2 regions of the Aciduricibacillus chroicocephali genome follow, and region 2 is predicted to be linked to the other one. Evidence: riboswitches for the same ligand, from Rfam matches in the RefSeq annotation. Region 2 holds a riboswitch; the other holds the start of a gene.
What was found. Region 2 has a riboswitch for cyclic di-GMP ahead of QR721_RS01470 (methyl-accepting chemotaxis protein). Riboswitches for the same ligand answer to the same signal wherever they lie in the genome.
Positions count from the first base shown of each region.

Region 1 (7,646 bases), 460 kb from region 2:
TGATTTATCTATACGGACTTGTGCCAAAGAGTGAAATGGAGACAGGTTCTGTCAGCGATATGGCGGATTTCTCCGGTGACGGACATCTGCGCGCTTTCCCAATCGGAGATGCCGCTGCTATTGTCTGCACTCTCGATGGCAATGAATACTCGGAAGAAGTCATCAAGGAAAGAACGAGCAATGACATGGAATGGCTGCAGGAAAAGGCGTTTCATCATCATGAAACCGTACTTGAGCTTGCAAGGCGCTTTACGGTCATTCCGCTTAAGTTCTGCACCCTTTATAAAAGTGAAGACAGCTTAGTTTCTTCTATTGAGCCGGCTTCAGACAAACTGCGGGCGGCTTTTGAAAAGATTGCAGGAAATGAGGAATGGAACCTCAAAATCTACTGCAATGATACAGCACTGAAGCAGCAATTCAGTACGAGCAATCCAGCATTGGAAGAAAAGAAGGCTGCCATTAGCACTTTGCCAAAGGGAAGGCAGTTTTTCGAGAATAAGAAAATTGATAAATGGCTGGACGGAGAAATCGAGAAGGAGAAAGACAAGATGGGCGAAACAATCCATGAACAGCTTTCCAATCTCGCTTTAACCAGTCATGTGAAGAAAACGTGGAGCAAAGATGCGACAGGAAGACCTGATCCAATGACATGGAACAGCGTCTACCTTGTAAGCAAACGTGAAGTGGAAAGCTTCTTACAAAAGATTGAAGATTGCCAGAAGGATCTGGAAGCGGCCGGGTGGCAGCTTGAAGCGACAGGCCCTTGGCCGGCGTACCATTTTTCCAGCATCTCGTGAAATGAGGAAAGAGAAAAATGACATTAAGAGAAACAGTAGAAAACAAGGATATCGCGCTCATTGATATTCTGGATGTCATTCTGGACAAGGGTGTCGCAATCAAGGCGGATCTCGTCATCTCGATAGCAGGCGTTGATCTTGTCTACCTTGATTTGCGTGTGCTGATCTCCTCGGTCGAGTCACTCGTCCAAGCACAGCAAAATGGACGTAAAACCGTTTCGTCCGAGCAATTCGACATGGAGAAGGAGGCGCTATGTGATGCCACTGGACAATCATCCGAGCGGTAAAATCAATTTAGATCCAGATAATGCAGAGCACGGGCTTGCTCAGCTCGTTCTGACAGTTGTGGAACTGCTCAGACAGATTGTCGAGCGCCATGCGATCCGCCGTGTTGAAGGCGGCACTCTGACAGACGAACAGATTGAGAACCTCGGAGAAGCGCTGATGAATCTGGAAGAAAAGATGGAAGAGCTGAAAGAAGTTTTCGGCTTGGACGCAGAAGACCTGAATATCGATCTCGGTCCATTGGGAAGCTTGCTTTAACGGAATTGCCAAGGAGGAATACAACATGGCAGTGGAACACCCAATGCAGTCGAGCACGATTGTTGATGTTTTGGAGAAGATACTTGATAAGGGCGTTGTCATCGCTGGTGACATCACGGTCGGAATTGCCGATGTCGAACTGCTTACTATCAAAATCCGACTTATCGTCGCGTCTGTAGACAAGGCGAAGGAGATTGGAATGGACTGGTGGGAAAACGATCCATACCTTTCATCCAAAGCAGAAGACAGCAAAACAAAAGCGCTCGAAGAAGAAAATAAAATGTTACATGAAAGACTTGAAAAACTGGAACAGAATATGGCCGTACCTCGGCTTGAAAAATAATTATGGATAAAACAGGAGGATTTTAAAATGAGTGAAACACAAGTAAACAGTGCCAACGCAGTGAATGGAAATGAAGGTTCAAACAATGGTAAATCAAACGGTGAAATGGGAGGCTTGCGTCGTACGATTGCAGGTGGTTTGATCGGAACGACAGTTGGTTATCTCATGACACCTGAAGCTGGGAAGAAGTTGTTCAGCAATGTTGGTGGCTCGGCAATTGGGAGCAAAGGAGCAAGTCTTGGACAAGCTGTAAAAGACAACTCGAAAAAAGCCGCATCGAAGTTATTTGGAAAAGGCAACAAAGAATCAGATGATTCACAGAGTGGCAATAATGATGTGAATGACCGCCTTGATCGCCTGGAACAGATGATTACGCAACTTGCGAGTGGCAACCAGCCGTCAAATAAAGAAGACAATAACAAAGAAGACAATAACAAAGAAGGCAATAACAATGACGATAACAATCAGGATAGCTCAGACAAGGACGGATCTTATGTAGAAAGCCCAATTCATAGCAACAATAATAAGAAGAATAAAGATGAGCAAAAGAATGAATCTGCAAACGAAAACAGCGAGCAGAACAATGAATCGAATAACGATAAGGAACAAGATTCTTCTTCAGATAAAGAATATGAGTCTTTGAAAAAGGAAAATAAAGATTTGCAAGACCGTCTTGGTAAAATTGAAGGCCTGCTTTCCAAGATGACAGAGGACAAGCAGAGCAGAAAAGACGAAGAAAAAGACGACAGTGATAAAACTGAGAACAAAGCTGAAGAGTCCAATAAAGATAACAGCAACTCCAACGAGAAAGAATCGAACGAGAAAGAAAACGATAAGAACAATAACGACAAGAACAGTAATCAAAACAACCAGAACAATCAAAGCAACCAGAAGAACGACGAGAAGAACAAAAAAGAAGATGAGCAGAACAATAGCTCTAACGAAGAAAAGGATAAAGATAAATCCGGCAACAAATCAAAATCAGATGAAAAAAGCAAAAACTCCAAGTACCAGGCAAAAGAGGATGGCACATACTTGAGCCAGGACAACTTGAAGAAGGAGGCGTAAAGGCTCCGATGGCAACAGATACGATGAAGGATAATACGCTCGCATTTTTTGCGGAAGCGGTAAACCGGAATGACTTTACCCTTGATATTACACTCAATGTAAAAGGAGCCGTCATCACAGGAACGATGGTGTCAGCTGGGAAATACTTTGAATCGCTGAGCGAAACATTTGAAGGCAGTGGTGATGTTGCCGAGGCTTTAAGCGAGCAACTGGCACATGCTGGAGAGAATGCTCAGTCCACAAATGGCGGCTCCCCCAGCTTTATACATTTGGAAGGCGCAAAAGTATATTGTGGGGATGCAAGACCGACCCCGTCACAGGGAGACATATTGTGGCGCGGCAAGTTAAGTGAAGTAGATGGTTTCTTTCTTGGGAAAATTCATGACAATGAAGACTAAAACTACATCAGAATATGATCAGAAGCAGTCTTTTTGCCGAAAAGACTGCTTCTTTTTGATATTAGGCCAAATGCAAACTAAAAGAACCCTGGGCATACCGCGCAGGGTTCTTTTGATTCATCGGCCTTGGTACGTATGAATAAGGCTGTTATTCTGACCGCGTGCAAAGACATCGATTCGGTTGGCGCTCCATGAGACCGCAGCAGGGGCTGAAGTAATTGGTCCGCGCAATGTTTCCCAACCGGTCCAGCGTGAACCATTCCACATGCGGTGAAGCAATTCATTATTTCGTCCACGAGCAAATACATCAATCTCATTAGGACGTCTTGAGGAAGCGGCCGGTGCACTGTGAATATTCCCGCCAAGATTCGTCCAGTTGCTCCAACGAGATCCGTTCCAGTGACGGTGAAGCAATCCATTATTCTGAGCCCGCGCGAATACATCGATTCGGTTTGGACCCCATGAGATGGCTGCAGGTTCGGAATTCAGATTGCCGCCGAGATCTTCCCAATCTTCCCATCGCGAACCGTTCCAAGTTTTCTTGTACAACCGATTATTGCTTCCACGAACGAAGACATCGAGCTGATTTTCACGTCTTGTAGATACTGTCGGCCCGCTTGTCAGGACACCGCCGAGATTTTCCCATCCACTCCATCGCGAGCCGTCCCACCACTTGTGATAAAGGGCGTTGTCTGTACCTCTCCCGAAGACGTCAATCCGGTTAGTCCCCCATGATACTGCAGATGGTGCGCTCGAGAGGACACCGCCAAGGTTTTCCCATCCGCTCCATCGTGAGCCATCCCACCATTTGTGATAAAGGGCATTATCGGTTCCGCGTCCAAACACATCAAGGCGATTCGCGCTCCAAGAGGAGACCGTTGGTGCACTCGAGAGGACACCGCCAAGATCTTCCCAACGTGACCACCCTCTGCCTGGCTGCTCAGGACGACCCGGAGCGCCAGCACCACCTCCATGAATGGAGTCCAATGTAATCTGAATGACACGTGTCATTGTACGGTCAATTACATCTTGGGGTACCTTATACTGTTGGAACATCATATTGAACCAAGGCATTTCCCTTTTGAAACGACGGTAGATCTGGGCAGCATTTTGACTTTTCTCACGCTGATCAATCGTATAGTTGATCATGAAGAAGAAAACGTAGTCAATAAGCTGATCATGCATACCGTAATGACGGAGTGTCGTATACAAATCGGAATGGCTCTGCTTAATATTACGCAAAATGGCCTGGGCGTCCGGTCTCTGGCGCAGAGCTTCTTCTATAAAGGCTTGGTCTTCGGCATCCTGCTGGCTTTCAGAATGATCCCGTTCCTTATTGTTTTCTGGATATGCTGAAACTTCTGCACCTGCATTATTGCTATCCTCACCTCTAAATGAGTCTAAGGATGGTTCTGCAGGTGGATAAGCTGATTGGTGAGGATATGCCGGCACATCATACCAATTCGCAAAACCTTCACGCGGCTCTTGCGACGGGTAGGACTGCTCGTTCTGCTGATAGCCGTTCAAAGCACTTGGACTGATCGGGTTGAAGCGATTTTGGCTGTTCAGATGATTGCTCGCCGGCTCTGCATATGGATAGATACCGGGAGCCGATTGTGGAGCGGGGATTGGGTAGCCACCCGGATTATAGGATTGGGCCGACTGTTGGAACAAAGCTCGCGGCTGAATCTGCTGTTGTTGCGGGAAGCCCGTATATTGCAGGCTCTGCTGCTGTGAGAATCCAACGCTCCTCTGCCCCTGATGCTGGTCGAATCTCGGATTTCCTGGCTGACCATATGGCCCAGGAATGAATTGCTGTTGATCCTCAGGATACCTGTTGTACATGTATATGATTCCTCCTCTTCTCAGAACAGCATATGCACAATTGGGCAAAACGGAACCGGAATTTTCCTATGTGAAAATGGACAAACTTCCACTATAAGCTTTTCCTTGATACACTGTATAAGAAAGATGAATGGAGGGAATCCAATTTGGAGAACACCCCTATGTATTCCAAACAGGAAGAAATCGCAAACGCCGTCATCCATGGGATCGGCACATTGCTTAGCATTGCTGCACTATCGGTACTTGTCGCTTTTGCCTCTGTACATGGTTCGGCCTGGCATATTACGAGCTTTGCCATTTTTGGCGGAACGATGATTTTGCTTTATGCTTGCTCGACAATTGTGCACAGTATACCGGCTGGCCGAGCAAAGGATGTATTCGAAATCCTCGACCATTCCGCTATATACATTTTCATTGCTGGAACATATACACCGTTTCTGCTCATCTCCCTTAAAGGTGCATTCGGCTGGTCGTTATTCGGAGTCATCTGGAGCTTAGCCATTGCAGGAACCATTTTTAAAATACATTTCGTCAAGCGCTTCATGCATTTGTCTACATTGCTCTACTTGGCAATGGGCTGGCTCATTTTACTAGCATGGGGGCCACTCGTCGCCAATGTGCCTGAACATGGCCTTACATTTCTTGTGATTGGCGGTGTGCTCTATTCCGTCGGTGCCATTTTCTTCGTATGGCGCGGTTTCCGCTATCACCACGCAATCTGGCATCTGTTCGTGCTTGCTGGATCTGTCATGCATTTCTTCGCAGTGCTGACATTGCTGAACAGCTAGGCGTTGAAAAACGATATATAAAATGGCGAAAAAATCTCACGAAATTTGTGAATTTGGTACTATTCAGTCCGTTTCAAATGCAGTATAATATGTTCAACTACTATATAGGGCAAACTTGCTGAAAGGCAAGGACGCAAAGCCATGGGTCTAAGGCGGTTTATACCGCTATGATTGCCAGGTTGCGGATTCCGGAATGTGCTTCTGGATCGATTGCCCTTTTCTGTTCGTCTGGAAAAGGGCATTTTCGTTTTCTCTGAGGGACATCCTCTGAATCTGGTGACGAGTTCAACTGATGAGGAGGAATCCCTAATGAGAAAGTTATTCGCTTCCCTGTTGGCTGCCACCCTGCTTTTGCAAGCTGCACCAGTCATGGCTCAAAAGGACATGACATCTGCTACGGAACGTTTCATTGCGAACCATATGCAGAATCCAAATGGAACACTTGCTACATATCTTATTGATCGACCTTCGACTGATCCGACATATGTTGCCGGACACGAAGCACTTTCTGAATCACTCGGTTTGGAAATGGTCTACTTGTTCGAGAAAAAAGATGCCATCGCTTTCCAGAAACAGTATGACATTTTGAAGCAGTATTATCTTGCACCAAATGGACTTGTTCGCTGGAAACTGAACGCCGATGGAACGAGTAGTGTAACGACGAATGCGCTCATCGATGATTGGCGAATCATGACTGTCTTGTTCAAAGCTGGTGAATATTTCGGCAATGCTGCATATACTGAGACAGCTAAGCAGATGGCCAAGGCACTCGCTGAGAAAAACATGAGAAACGGCTATTTCACTGATTTCCATGATTCTCAATATAATATTTCCAATAACACACTCAGCCTCTTCTATATTGATCCGGAGGCTTTGCAATATATGCTCAAGTACAATGTAATCAGCAAGAAGACATTAAACCGTACAATTGGTGTATTGAATTCAGTGCCAAGTGATGGCGTCTTCTTTGCGAAGAATTTCAATGTAGATACAGCAACGTATCAAAACGATGCACAAGTTCATATGATTGAACAAATCTATATTGCGCACTTCCGAAAACTAAATGGGAAGAATTCTCCTGGTTTCTATGATTTTGTGAAGCAGGAATTCAACCGGAACGGCCGATTGTACGGTCAATATGATCGTGCTTCACGCCAGCCGGCAGTCAATTTTGAGTCTAATGCTGTTTATGGCATGCTCATTCAGTATGCGCTCGAAATGAATGATCCCGATTTTGCAAGACGGGTATATGACCGTATGCATGAATATGAAGTCAGCGATCCGCAAAGCCCGTACTATGGAGGCTATGTCGTCGAGACACCGGATGGCAGTGACACGCATATCTTTGATAATTTGTTTCCTCTCCTTGCCAAGCAACAATTGGAACGTTTGGCAAATTAATATAGGGATGTACACCCCTTAAATAGAGAAATCCACGTCGCCATTGTGCTTCGTGGATATTTTTTTGTTTACGTTTCCCTTTTTTGCCGACAGAGAATGATATAATGGCTGAATCATATTTGGAGTTGGTGATCACTGTGAAACGGATTGTCACTTTCCTGCTATTAATAGTAATCGTGGCGGGTTCTATTCCGGTTCAGGCAGCAAAAGTTGGAACAGAAGGTAGCCGGGTTCTTATCGTCTATTCGCCAAAGCAGGAAGAAGATCTTGGACAGGCTCGGATGATGGATAGTCTTGCCGGACATTTTTCAAACGATATAAAAATTATAGAAGATCAAGATTGGCGTTCGATTAATCCGAAAGATTTCACCCAAATAATTTATATGGGACTTGAAGAAAAGCAGCTCCCAGGCAAGTTAGTGTCAGATATCAAATTATTTAAGGGCACTGTCTATGCATTCGG
Region 1 covers NZ_CP129113.1:2,534,788-2,542,433, reverse strand. The annotation lists gene QR721_RS13025 (GvpL/GvpF family gas vesicle protein) at 1-797, shown strand, start outside; gene QR721_RS13020 (gas vesicle protein) at 815-1,084, shown strand; gene QR721_RS13015 (gas vesicle protein K) at 1,056-1,340, shown strand; gene QR721_RS13010 (gas vesicle protein) at 1,366-1,683, shown strand; gene QR721_RS13005 (midas domain-containing protein) at 1,711-2,751, shown strand; gene gvpU (gas vesicle accessory protein GvpU) at 2,760-3,149, shown strand; gene QR721_RS12995 (PLL family lectin) at 3,267-4,994, opposite strand; gene trhA (PAQR family membrane homeostasis protein TrhA) at 5,156-5,782, shown strand; cyclic di-GMP riboswitch class I at 5,881-5,969, shown strand; gene QR721_RS12985 (glycosyl hydrolase) at 6,092-7,183, shown strand; gene QR721_RS12980 (DUF2334 domain-containing protein) at 7,288-7,646, shown strand, end outside.
Region 1: another riboswitch for cyclic di-GMP. It lies ahead of QR721_RS12985 (glycosyl hydrolase); the one in region 2 lies ahead of QR721_RS01470 (methyl-accepting chemotaxis protein).

Region 2 (7,646 bases):
GTTAAGAGAATAATCGGTCTGCCTGGAGATACAATTGTGATGAAGAATGACATTTTGTATATTAACGGTAAGGCATACGATGAATCCTATTTGCAGTCCCCAAGTCAAAAAGCGGGTCTGTCCTATACAGGTGATTTTACATTGGAAGAGCTGACAGGATATGAGAAGGTCCCTAAAGGGTCTCTATTTGTCCTTGGTGATAATCGAGCAGTGAGTAAGGACAGCCGTTATTTTGGGCTCCTTTCAAAAAATAAAATAATCGGAAAAGCAGTTTTTCGAATCTGGCCGTTCACAGAGGTTGGCCAGGTACAATAATGTGATTAAAAGGACCTGTGACGCAGTCGTACTGCGTCACAGGTCCTTTTTTTAAGTTTCTTCAACAGTCTTATTCATCGCCACCCCAGGCTTACTCAGTTGAGGAGCGGGCCCGATAATTGTATCTGCAAGGCGCTGGCAATGATGTTTATCGAAATAGGCAATATACTTGTTGGCGATAGGATACCAAGGGTTTGTAGTCGCACCTTCAGCTGTGATATGTCGCAAAATTTCTTGTACCTCTTCAATTGTATCTGCTTTATAACCATACAAATCCTTATTCAAATCCATATAGGTTCCACGTTTCGCAACGAACTCATCCAGATCGAATGTGAAAAATATAATTGGCTTGTTCATATAAAGGAAGTCCCAAGAAACACTTGTATAATCCGTCAGCAGCATGTCGGCAAGAATAACCTCGTCCTGTATAGAAATCTCATTGAAGCTGAAAAACTTGATGTTGGGCTCGTCCTTGGCCAACCCCCGAAAATGAGACTCAAATCTCTTCATGAAAGGATGCAGGGCGCAGATGATTTCAAGTTCTCCATCTCGTATCAGCTGTCGGATTTGTGGATTACTGACAAGCTTCTGTGTTTGCTGGAAATAGCTATTTTCCATGAAGGCTGCTTCATCAAGATCAAGCAGCCATTCACGCCATGTCATCATCATCAGAATACGCTTAACCTTCTTTGCAGGTATATTTGTAGCAAAGCGATCGAAACGCGGCATACCGGTGATGGTCAACTTTTGCTCAGGAATTTTCCATTCAAATTGCTTGATATCCTTTTCGTGCTGTGAAGCGCAATTGAAGTAATCTGTGCGCTTCAATAAAGGAATATCTTCAGGTTGAATGAGGATTTTCTTGAAACCTTCAATTCCGTGGCTTACGTGGGTGATGATTGTACGCCGATTCAGGAAAATATATTTCTCAATATGCGGAGCGATATCATAGATGATGGAGTGACCATGAAATGAATAATCCGCTTTGAAAAACAGCATATAATTGCGCAGGCTGCCAAGCGGAATTGCATTTGGTATTTGTTTTTCCTGTACGTAGCTGGTACTCGGGTCGTATAGCCAGTATACGTCTAGGTCCGCTCGCTCTCGAGTCAGATAACTGTGCAATACGGAGGCATTATCTTCGTATTTCTCGCCAAGATTTCCGCCGACAAGAACGATTGGCCTGCCTGTTCCTCGCCTCGTGAAAATAGAACATGCGAAGGCAAACATTATTTTTAAAAAGGCGATGGTGCGCGCAAATTTTTTTCTGTGTTTGAGTTCCATGGGCATTTTTCCTTCCCAAATTATATGTAAACTAATGATACATTCCCTGAAACTCTGTTTTGTAAGCCAATTTCAATTAAAAATTTTATTTTTGCAGATTCACGGACCAAGTAAAACAATTTTCATAGAAACCGCCACCTAAAAATGGCATTTTGCTATAATGAACAGAGTAATTCAAGAAATTGCCACTTCAAGTCGGAGGGATTGTATTGATGACATTGTTTATATTGTCTTTGTGTCTATCAGCTGCTGTTATGAGCGGTATTTTATACAAACATAAGTCGAACAGAGGAACGGTTGGTTTTGTTGCGCTGATTGCTTTTTGTCTGGTGCTGACTGGCTGTGCGGAGATGGAACAAGGTAGTAGCGATAAGGAACAGAAACAAAATGAATCGGATTCATCACAAGAATCAAAGCAAGAAGGAACTGGACAAGAACAAGTGCAGCAAAAGAAAGAAGAAAACGAATATATTCAAACTTCCAAAGATGGGGAAACAGTACAGGCGAAAAATCAGGCAACTGTCAAGCTATCCAGAGTTGTCGATGGCGATACAATCAAAGTGTATTATAAAGGTAAGGAAGAAACCGTACGTTATTTGCTAATGGATACACCTGAGTCAAAAAAGCCGGGAGAGTGCATTCAACCTTATGCAGAAAAAGCGAGCAAGCGTAATGAACAACTCATAAAAAGCGGAAAGCTTACTTTGGAATTTGAGAAAAGCAGGACAGACAAATATGGCCGCCTTCTCGCATATGTTTTCGTAGATGGGAAATCAGTTCAGGAGACACTAATCAAGGAAGGGCTCGCTCGTGTTGCATATGTTTATGAGCCGCCATACAAGTATTTGAACCAGTATGAGCAAGCACAAGAATTTGCGAAAAACAAGAAACTTAATATTTGGTCTAAGAAAGGTTATGTTTCCAGTCGTGGATTTAATGGCTGTGCAAAGGAAGCAGGAACACAACAGCCTGTCGAAAAGTCAACACAGGAACCAGTATTAAAGACTGGTAGCGCAGAAGTATTTAAGAATTGTACAGAACTGCGCAAAAAGTATTCAGATGGCGTGCCAGAGGGACACCCAGCCTACCAGTCTAAAATGGATCGGGATAAAGACGGGTATGCATGTGAGAGATAATTAGGAAGTCGGAGGCGGATTAAGATTTAACGCTTCCGGCTTTTTTCTTGAAAAAGGGTGAGAGCTATCTCACTAAGCAGAGCATCAATACTGTTTTCTTCAAGACTTGCGTTTTAAGTTGAGGCAAGACAAAAAAGGCATCTCGTTCATCATGGTAGGATGTTGACGGTTAAGTAAATTATTTCAAAAACTTATTGGCTTGCCGGAGAAGTTGTAATACACTTTACTTTAAATAAGTGAAAAGCAAACTGATTGAAAAGTCAGGACGCAAAGCCCAAGGTCTAAAGTCGCTGTGACAATGATGGCTGGGTTGCCTCATATGGAGGAGTAAGATGAGTCTTTCCAAGAGTACTCAACCATTGAATGAAACAGCAGTACTGGCGGCGATGGATGTTAACCTCGCAATGGTCGAGTTCAGCATGGAACGAGAAGTAATTTGGGCAAATGAAAATTTTCGAAAAACGCTTGGTTATAGTACGAGAGAACTGAAAGGCATGCGTCATGAAAAGCTTTGTTTTAAAGATTATACACAAACGCAAGGGTACCATGATTTATGGCAGCATTTGTCTACAGGGGAGAAGTACGAGGCTAAAGTAGAAAGACGCAGCAAACAAGGAAGCCGGTTGTGGCTTGAAGCAACATATATACCGGTTATTAATGACAAACATGAAGTAGAAGCAATCCTGAAAATCGCTACAGATATTACTGAGCGGGAGAATGGTACACTGAAAATTATTGAGCGTCTGAAAACATTGCCACAGGAACTCGTTGATGTAGTTGCCCGGAATTCTGCCGAAAAAAGTCAGGCAATTGTTGCGCTGCGAGAGCAAGTTGATGCAATAAGCGAAGTGGCGAAAGAAATACAGATGATTTCCTCACAAACAAATGTGCTTGCTCTAAATGCAACTATAGAAGCAGCTCGTGTCGGAGAAAAGGGCAAAGGGTTCAAAGTAGTGGCAGATGAAGTGAGACGCCTATCAAAAAATGTTGATGAAGCAACTCGAAGCATTAGACTTAATATTGAAAGAATTGAAGAGCAGGCTGGAAAGGTAGGTAACACGACGGAACAATTGAATGGTTCCGTTAAGGAGAAGCAGACAGATTTCGAACAGGTTTTTAAAGAAATTGAAAGTATGCTTTAATTCTAAAATCGTAACTTAGAATCTTTCTTTTTCTTCTTTAGTTGGTCACTTACTATCTGTTATAATTTAAAAAGTAATTATTCTCCGCCTTTTATGGGCGGTTTTTTGTTGTGGAAAGGATTGAAGCATAATGACATTATTCATCTCTGGTTTTCTTCTCGGTATGTCTATGGTGCTCGATCTCGGAACTGCCAATGTGGCGCTCATCCGGACAGGCATTATTAAGGGTTTTCTGGCAGCTTTGCTGTTTGCGCTAGGAACAACTGTCAGCGATATGGTCTATGCAGTCTGCTCAGTACTTGGAATTGCGGCGCTTTTGCAGTCGAGCAGCATATTCCATTGGATTCTTTGGATTGCAGGAACTGTTGTACTGCTGTTCCTCGCCTACCACTCCATTCGGGATGCTTTCAAGCCAAAGTCGCTTAACATAGATGACGAAGAGCGGAAGAAGCGTAATTTGTTCCAGCAATTCCTTATGGGTATGGGGATTGGTCTATCGGCTCCAACGACTTTGCTCTGGTTCGCAACTGTAGGAGGAAGCGTCGTTTCCACCGTTATTGGCGGTGTTTCTTTCGACAGATTGCTGCCATTTTTCATAGGTTTCCTATCTATATCTGTTATTTGGGGTGCAGTACTTGCCTATATTAGCAGTCTTGGTGGTAAAGTACTTGGCGGGAAAATGATGAAGGGACTTTCACTTATATCGGGCCTTCTATTTCTGGGGTTTGCAGGTTATGTATTTTTCAATGGTCTTAATCAATTGTAGGGAGGAAAGACAATGATACGAAATGCGGTTGAACAAGACTTATCTGAAATACTTACTATCTATAATGATGCAATCCTTAATACGACGGCTGTGTATCACTATGATGAGAAAACAATTGAAGAGCGGAAGAGTTGGTTTGCTGGAAAAATGGCAAATCAAGAACCAGTTCTAGTGTACGAGGAATTGGGCAAAGTATTTGGCTTTGCAACATACGGGACATTTCGTCCTTGGCCTGCGTTTAAATATGCAATTGAACATTCCATATATGTATCAAGTACAGGCAAAGGAAAAGGTATTGGTTCGCAGCTGCTCAAGGAGCTAATTGACATAGCTTCCGAAAGAGGCATAAAGACGATGGTTGCTGGAATCGACACGAGTAATCCAGCAAGTATCGCATTGCATGAGAAATTCGGATTTACCCACTCAGGAACGATACAAAATGCAGGCTACAAATTTGGTCGCTGGCTCGATTTAGCCTTTTATCAACTTGATTTTCCAGGGCCGAAGAATCCGGTAGAAGGGTGAAATAGAATGATTTCTCCGCAAATTGAAGAAGTGGACTCTTATTTGCAGGCAATCTCGGGAATGCCTGCAAATTTCCCGCTAAAAAAGGCGGATTTGCTAAGTATAAGTAGTAGGTTCCTTATGCAGGAAGAGGGTCCGCTTACGATGTACTATGCGCCGCATAATGAGGTTATCAATACTGCGGCAAGAGTAGTCATCGTCGGAATCACACCGGGCTGGTCACAGATGAAAACAGCTCTTGAAGCAGCGAAGCGGGCGGAAATAGAAGGAGCAAGTACTGAGGTAATGCTCAAGCGCGCCAAACAATCTGCCGGATTTGCCGGTTCGATGCGTACACATTTGATTCAGATGCTTGACGGTATCGGGATTTCCTCCTTATTTAATCTTTCTTCTTCCGCTGAATTATTCGAAGAACGTACAGACTTGCTGCATACAACTTCCATTATCAAATACCCAATATTTAAAAATGGGAAAAATTACACAGGCCATGCACCAAAAATGGATCGAGTTGAGATGTTGAAACCATACATTGAAAAAGTGTTTCCAGAAGAACTCAGTCTGATTGAGGGAGAATACTTGCTCATCCCGCTTGGAAAGGCTGTCGGTGAAATACTTGGACAGCTTGCTGAGGTGAAGAAGATACGTGCTGAACGCTGTCTCTTTGGCTTCCCACATCCGTCTGGAGCGAATGGCCATCGAGTAAGCCAGTTTGCATCAGAGCAAGAGCGGCTGCGGTCAATTGTGCAAGCATGGAAGAAGTAAAACTTGTTAATGGTATAAAAAAATCAGCTATCCATATTAGGATAGCTGATTTTTTTATACACCTCGTTTGTTCCCCCATAAATACGTATGGAGTTGCGGTAATACTTTTACGTTATTTAAATCGGTGCTCTCCATTACTCGATCAATAAGTTTTTCATACTTGCGAAGCAAATGTGCAACGAGAGCAGCATCATCAAGTGTCACCAAGTCATCATTTCCGACTTGTAAGTACCAGTCAGCATCTGGATAACGTTTATATAAATCAACAGCGTAGTCGAAATCTGCATCATCAAAAATGACGACTTTCAAGCTGAAGCGCCCTTTCTGCTCAGCTTGCAATGTGCGGATTATTTCATCGAGAACAGTATAGTTTGTCACCATTCCGGAACTTGGTGGCTTCGGTGAAATGGTCAGTTCATCAATTTCATTGAACCATGGCTTCCATTTGCTCCCCTGGGTTTCAAGCGCCACTTTATGGCCACGCTCATGGAGCAGTTCAATCAGTTCACCCAAACTCTTCAGTAAACCAGGATTCCCTCCAGAAATAGTTACATGATTGTATCTTCCACGTGCAAGATTATCTAGTTCCTGAACGATTTCCTCTGCTTCCATCATACGGATATTGTCCTTCTCACTGCCATCCCAAGTGAACTTGGAATCGCACCAAGAACAGCTGTAATCACAGCCCGCTGTACGAACGAACATTGTTTTTTGTCCAATGACCATACCTTCCCCCTGGATGGTAGGGCCGAAGATTTCCATAACGGGTGTCTTCATGATCGGTCACCTGCTTTCGGACGGTACACGCAGTAGCTCGTAGGTGTCTCGCGAAGGAAGACTTGCAGACATACAGGCTTATTAGGAAGTTCGCTAAGATGTTCAGAGATGACTTCATGAATGGTTCTGGCAACAACTTCGCTTGTCGGGAAGTAATTGGCCTCCTCGTTTGAGAATAGGGGATCATCATTTAGAATCCGATGGTCAAAACGTTTATGAATCAAATCCTTGATCATTTTGAAGTTTATCAAAAATCCTTGTTCATCGAGTACATCGCCGGCAACTGTCACATTGACAAAATACGTATGTCCATGGGTGCGCTGGCAAGGACCAGCTTCATCATGAGGAACATAATGTGCTGCTGCAAAGTGAAAATCTTTATTTAGTTCATACATATAGTCATGTGGTGGTACAGGATAGATTTGTTGCATCATTTAAGAGCACCTGCCGTTCTGCGTCCAAGATATTGTTCAAGCCCTTGATTGCGCAGTTCACATGAAGGACATGTGCCACAGCCATTACCCATCACGCCGTTGTAGCATGTAAGTGTCTTTTCTCTAACAAAGTCAAACGCTCCAAGCTGATCACTCAGTTCCCAAACCTCTGATTTATCAAGCCACATGAGAGGTGTCTGAAGTACAAAGTCATCATCCATTGCGAGATTCAGTGTGACATTCAAGCTTTTTATGAAACCGTCACGGCAGTCCGGGTAGCCACTGAAATCTGTCTGGCTTACACCTGTAATGATATGACGAGCTCCAATTTGGCGTGCAAGAATAGCAGCGAAGGAGAAGAATACAAGATTCCTCCCGGGTACAAACGTTGTCGGCAGACCGTCTTCGCCCGTCTCGATCTCCTGGTCATCACGGGTCAACGCATTTGGAGCAAGCTGGTTAAGCAAATCCATATTAAGTTCATGCTGGCGGATACCAAGTTCTT
Region 2 covers NZ_CP129113.1:263,278-270,923, forward strand. The annotation lists gene lepB (signal peptidase I) at 1-315, shown strand, start outside; gene QR721_RS01460 (CDP-glycerol glycerophosphotransferase family protein) at 367-1,599, opposite strand; gene QR721_RS01465 (thermonuclease family protein) at 1,950-2,735, shown strand; cyclic di-GMP riboswitch class I at 2,968-3,053, shown strand; gene QR721_RS01470 (methyl-accepting chemotaxis protein) at 3,068-3,877, shown strand; gene QR721_RS01475 (LysE family translocator) at 4,008-4,643, shown strand; gene QR721_RS01480 (GNAT family N-acetyltransferase) at 4,656-5,168, shown strand; gene QR721_RS01485 (hypothetical protein) at 5,175-5,930, shown strand; gene queE (7-carboxy-7-deazaguanine synthase QueE) at 5,985-6,707, opposite strand; gene queD (6-carboxytetrahydropterin synthase QueD) at 6,704-7,141, opposite strand; gene queC (7-cyano-7-deazaguanine synthase QueC) at 7,138-7,646, opposite strand, start outside.